One region of the Brevundimonas sp. FG128 genome, then DNA from elsewhere that is predicted to be linked to it. Evidence: riboswitches for the same ligand, from Rfam matches in the RefSeq annotation. Region 1 holds a riboswitch; the other holds the start of a gene.
What was found. A riboswitch is a leader RNA that binds a small molecule or an ion and turns the genes downstream of it on or off. The one in region 1 is predicted to bind cobalamin.
Positions count from the first base shown of each region.

Region 2: linked by a shared signal. The riboswitch ahead of ACODSC_RS10410 (TonB-dependent receptor plug domain-containing protein) and the one ahead of metE (5-methyltetrahydropteroyltriglutamate--homocysteine S-methyltransferase) in region 1 are both predicted to bind cobalamin.

Region 1 is NZ_JBMDKP010000001.1:768,394-771,407, reverse strand. It holds gene metE (5-methyltetrahydropteroyltriglutamate--homocysteine S-methyltransferase) at 1-1,326, opposite strand, end outside; cobalamin riboswitch at 1,437-1,639, opposite strand; gene ACODSC_RS03820 (porin) at 1,893-2,645, shown strand; gene ACODSC_RS03815 (head GIN domain-containing protein) at 2,782-3,014, opposite strand, start outside.
Region 2 is NZ_JBMDKP010000003.1:395,395-398,408, forward strand. It holds gene mutS (DNA mismatch repair protein MutS) at 1-976, opposite strand, end outside; cobalamin riboswitch at 1,052-1,237, shown strand; gene ACODSC_RS10410 (TonB-dependent receptor plug domain-containing protein) at 1,384-3,014, shown strand, end outside.

The sequences.
Region 1 (3,014 bases):
CACCCCGCGCCGGATCTCGAAGCTGGAGCTTCGGTTCGCCAGCGCCGGATCGGCATCGGCCGCCCGCGCCTGCGCCCTGGGATCATTGATGCGCGGCGAGGTGCGGCGCGAGGCGACCGAGGCCGTCGAGGCGTCCAGTTCGGCCTTCACCGCCGACCGACCTTCGTTCAGGGCCCGCGCCAGGATCGCCAGTTCGCCAACCTTCTGTACCGCGAACGCCAGCCAGTCCTTGATCTCCGCATCCAGCGCCGTCTCCCGATCAAGGTCGATGGGCGTGTGCAGCAGCGAGCAGGACGGCGCGATCACCACCTGACGACCAGCGGCCACCAGCGGCTCGACCCGGTCCAGCACGGCGTTCAGATCGGCCTTCCACACATTGCGGCCGTCGATGACGCCCAGTGACAGCACCTGATCGGGACGAGCGGCCGACGCCACCTGCGCCAGCTGTTCCGGCGCGCGGACCAGATCGATGTGCAGACCCTGCACCGGCAGCTTCAGCGCCGTCTCCAGATTGTCGCCCAGCGCCCCGAAATAGGTCGTCAGCATCACCTTGATCGGCGGCGTCACGTCCGTCAGCACGCGATAGGCCAGATCATAGGCGGCCTTCGCCTCGTCGCTCAGATCGGTGACCAGGCAGGGCTCGTCCAACTGCACCCAGGTCGCCCCCGCCCGCGCCAGCGAGCGCAGCACCTCGGCATAGACCGGCAACAAACGCGGCAGCAGGCTCAGCACGTCGAAGGCCTCGCCGCGCGTCTTGCCCAGCAGCAGATAGGACACCGGCCCCAACAGCACCGGCCGGGTCTCGATCCCCTGCGCCCTGGCTTCCAGATATTCGTCCAGCGCCTTGGTCGAACCCAGGCGGAACACCTGGTCGGCCGTAAACTCAGGCGCAAGATAGTGGTAGTTGGTGTCGAACCACTTGGTCATCTCCATCGCCGGCACGCCCCCCGAGGCGGGATTGCCTCCGCCATGAGTGTGACCGTGCTTGCAGACCTGGGCGTCGCCGCGCGACCCACGGGCCATGGCGAAATAGGTGGCCAGATCGACCCGTTCTCCGCTCCAGCCGAAGGCGGCCGGCACAGCCCCGACCATGGCCGTCAGATCCAGCACCTGATCATAAAGAGAGAAGTCGTTGGACGGCACGATGTCGGCGCCCAGCTCGCGTTGCCGCGCCCAGGTCAGGCCGCGCAGCTCGGCGGCGGTGGACAGCAGGGTCTCTGCGTCGATCTTGCCGGCCCAATGGGCTTCGAGCGCGGTCTTCAGCTCCCTCTTGGGGCCGATGCGGGGAAAGCCGAGGGTGGCGACCTGGACGGTATGGCGGGTCATGACATTCGAAACCTGTGCTGTGGCCAGGTTTCGGACAGGGTCGCGCGGACGCCGTCGCGGACGCAAAGGGTCCGGCGGCGCGCATGCGGCCTGACCGGGCACCCCGCCGGAGGACGTTATCTGTCGGGGCAGGTCTCCTGGCTCACGGGTCGACGCCTCGGGCCCGGCCTTCCCGGCGCGAACGCCAGTGACACGAGATGGACCCTCGACTCGCCGCTTACAGTTGCGGGGGCAGCGCCGGTGTCTCACCGGCTTCCCTCTTAGCTCCACGCACCCCGAGGAGCGCGCGGAGACCACGACAACCCGACATGACCCCAACCAAGCGCGGCCGTCAATACATATAAGGATATGCTTATATGATTATGCGGATTACCCAGCATTAACCGCTTGCCCCATCAAGTGCGCGCAAGTGACACATTCCGACCACAACGCGTGATTTATCCGCCACATCACAGTTTCAAGACACTTATGTAACGACGATTTATTGCTCAGCTTCGTCCGCATACTGATAGCAGGCGCCCTCCCCGGACCCCCATCCGGGCACAGACTGCTAAGGACAAAAGAAAATGAAGACGATCCTCCTCGCCTCGGCCGCCGCCGCTCTGTTCGCCGCCCCGGCCTTCGCCCAGGACGCCATCGGTTCGGTCGGCGTGACCTATTCCAACCCGTCGTATGACGCCGGCCCCGTCGATGTCGACGCCGACGTCTGGACCGTGGACGGAACCGTGGCCCTGCCGGCCGCCGACTGGACTGTGACCCTGAACGGCGCCGTCGACCACGTCGAAGCCTTCGGTGAGAACGAAACCACCGGCGCCGCCGCCGCCCACCTGACCAAGATGTGGTCCTCCGACATCCGCGCCGGCGGCTTCGTCGCCGCCAACGGCATCGGCACGGGCGATGATCCCATCTGGACCGTCGGCGCCGAAGCCCAGAAGTATCTGGCCAACGCGACCCTGACCGGTCAGGTCGCCTACACCACGGCTGATGACATCGACGCCGACATCTGGACCGTTGGTGGCGACGCCGCCTTCTACGTCATGCCGAACCTGCGCCTGAACGCCGGCGTCAGCTACAACAACGTCGACGTCACGGGCGACGACGTGGACGCCTGGACCTACGGCGTGGGCGCCGAGTACGAAATAGAGAACACCCCGTTCTCGGTCGGCGCCGCCTACACCCGCGCCGACATCGACTCGCTCGACGTCGACACCTGGTCGCTGGGCGTTCGCTACTCGTTCGGCGGCGGTCTGCAAGCGCGTGATCGCGCCGGCGCCGGCCTGGGCGTTTCGTCCATCGTCAGCGTCCTGGGCGGCCTGTAAGACACGGCCTCCCTCACGGGATGAGGACAAGCCCCGGCGGAGCGATCCGCCGGGGCTTTTTCTTGCGCGGCGCACGAAAAAGGCCCCCAGGGTTCCACGACCGGGGGCCTTTCCTCTCGCGGCGGAGAGACGGGTCTTAACGCCCGATCTGCAAGGTTCCGGATCCGACGACGGTGCGCGATACGGCGCCGGTGGCCGCGCCGACGCGGACATCGCCCGATCCGGCGATGGCGACGCTCAGGTCGCGCGTGGTCCCGCCGTAGCGGACATTGCCCGAACCGCCGATGGCGACCGACAGCTTGTCCATCCGCCCCTGACGGACATTCACCCCGCCGGAACCGCCGATCGAAATGTCGCCCTCCCCGCCAG
Region 2 (3,014 bases), on a different contig from region 1:
GTTCGGCCAGGGCCCGCGCGCCGCCCGAGGTCACGGTGCGGTCGATACAGGCGAGCAGACTGCCCTCGCGCTCGCCGCGCTGGGTGCGGTCGATTTCCAGACTGGTGCGGGTCGCCGGGTCGATGGCGAGAAAGCCGCTTTCGCCCAGCCGTCGCGGCGGGGCCAGGGCGGGAACCTTGCCGGCCTGGGTCGTCTCCAGATAGGCGGCGATCAGGCCGAGCGCGGAGACCTCGGCCTCCTCGAAGGCGCCGAAACCGTCGAGAGCCGAGACGCCATACAGCCGCTCCACCCGCACGCGCGCGGCCTGGGGTTCGGCGATGGCGCTGGCCAGCGCCTGGACCACGCCGCCCGAACCATCCAGCGCATCGCGCGTGGCCTCGTCCGAATACATCCGGTCGGTGACCAGAACCTCAGACGGTCGGAAGGCGGCGAGGGCTGCGCCCAGGTCTTCGATAGAACAGGCGACGGAATCGACCGCGCCGGACGACAGTTCGACCACGGCGACCGCCGCCCGACCTTTGCGCACCGCGACCGCCGCCAGGCGATTGGCGCCGCGCGCGTCCAGCAGGCTGTCCTCGGTCAGGGTGCCGGGCGTCACAACCCGCACCACGCCGCGATGGACCACGGACTTGCCGCCGCGCTTCTTGGCCTCGGCGGGGTCTTCCAGCTGTTCGCAGATGGCGACCTTGTGGCCCATGCGGATCAGGCGGGCGAGGTAGCCCTCCATCGCATGGACCGGCACGCCCGCCATCGGAATGTCCTCGCCCTGGTGCTTGCCGCGCTTGGTCAGGGTGATGCCCAGGGCGGCGGCGGCGACCTCGGCGTCCTTGAAGAACAGCTCGTAGAAGTCGCCCATGCGGAAGAAGAGGATGGCGTCCGGCTGACCGGCCTTGGCCGTCAGATATTGCGCCATGAACGGCGTCGCGCCCTCAAGCGAAGCGGCGATTTCGGGCGGGTGAGTGACGGGGGCGTTCATGTGGCGACAGGGTGACGGATCGCGCCCGGCGGCTCAAGGCCGTTGAACGGCCCTTGCACAGGCTTGTCGCCCCTGCGATAGGCCGCGCCAGGCGGTTTAGGGAACACGGTGAGACACCGTGGCTGTGCCCGCAACTGTAGGCGGCGAGAGCGTCGTCCGTCCGGGGTCTGACGACTTCGGCGCCACTGGGTGACTGGGAAGGCGAGGACGGCGGTTTTTGACCCGCAAGCCAGGAAACCTGGCCGCCTGTGTCGCTCGCTGCTGTCCGGGACCAGACAGAGGCGCGGGGACTTCACCGTCGCAGCGACCCGACCTTGCGCCGTCCAGACCCTCGCGGTCTGGCGGGTCGGCTCGCTTTGACCGGTCTCTCGCGCGCACTCGCGGGACCGAAACGGGGATCTCGCTCAATGAAGCGTTCCATTCTTCTCTCGACGGCTGCGATAGCCGCCGCCTTCGCCGCGCCCGCCTTCGCCGCTGATGATGCGACCCAGCTGGACGACGTCGTCATCACCGCCACCCGCATCCCGGCCATCGTCGCCGACACGCCCGGCGCCCGCGTCATCGACGGCAAGACCATCGAACAGCGCGGCGCGATCTTCGCCGCCGACATCCTGGCCGACGTGCCGGGCCTGTCGGTGACGCGCACAGGCGCGTTCGGCGGCGTGGCGCAAGTCCGCATGCGCGGCGCTACGCCCGGCAAGACGCTGGTGCTTGTCGATGGCGCGCCCGTCAACGACGCGGCCGAGCCCAACGGCGCCTATGACTTCTCCAGCTTCGAGCTGGCCGATATCGAGCGCATCGAAGTGCTCAGCGGCCCGCAGTCGTCGCTGTGGGGCTCTGACGCCATCGGCGGCGTGATTTCCTTTACGACCAAGGAGATCGACGGCGTGCGCGCCGAAGCAGAGGCCGGCAGTTTCGACACCGTACGCGGCCGGGTGTCGGCGGGCGTGGCCAATGAGACCTACGCCGTCAGCGCCTATGTTTCGCGCTTCCAGACCGACGGCATTTCCGCCGCCGACGAGGCCGACGGCAATCCCGAGGCCGACGGTTTCCGCAGCACGACCCTGGGCGGCAAGGGCCGCTACGCCTTTTCCGACACGGTGAAGATCGACGGGTCGGTGCGCTGGAACGAGAGCCACGCCGACCTGGACGGCTTCCCCGAGCCCGACTACGCCCTGGCCGACACCGACGACACCCAGGACAGCGAGCAGTGGTCCGGTTTCGCCCGGCTGAGCGCCGTCGCCCTGGGCCTGACCCATCAGTTCAGCGTCTCGGCTTCTGACATCGACCGCACCTCCTACAGCGGCGGTTTCGGCTCGACCTTCACCGGCGACCGCCAGGCCTATCGCTGGCAGGCGGACGGAAAGGCCCGGGACGTGAACTACGCTTTCGGCGTGGAGCGCAACGAGGCCTCGGCGGCGCTGTCGTCGGGCCTGTCGCGCGACCTGTCGATCACCTCGGTGTTCGGGGTGGCCCAGTATGATGTCGGGCCGCTGAACCTGACGGGCGGCCTGCGCTACGACGATACCGACGATTTCGGCTCGGAAACGACGGGACGCATTTCGGCGGCCTATGAGCTGGCGGGCGGCTTCATCCTGTCGGGCGCCTACGGCACGGGCTTCAAGGCGCCGACCGTCAGCCAGGCGGTTTGCGACTACTGCTATGCGCCGCTGCCGTGGGCCGAGCTGAGGCCGGAGACGGCCGACAGCGTCGAGATCGCCCTGGGCTGGGCCTCGGCCGACGGGCGGTTCGACGGTCGCGCGACCCTCTATCGCCTGAACGTGGAAGACCAGATCACTTACACGGCGGGGGAATACATCAATGTCGCCAAGACCCGTTCGGACGGGTTCGAGCTGGAAGGCCACGCCCTGCTGGGCGGCGGTTTCGACCTGACGCTGGCCTATGCCTGGACCGACGCTGAGGATCGCACGACGGGCCTGCGCCTGCTGCGCGTGCCCGAACATGCGGGATCGGCGACCCTGGGCTGGACCGGCGACCGGCTGTCGGGCGCCCTGACGGTGCGGGCGGAAGGCGATCA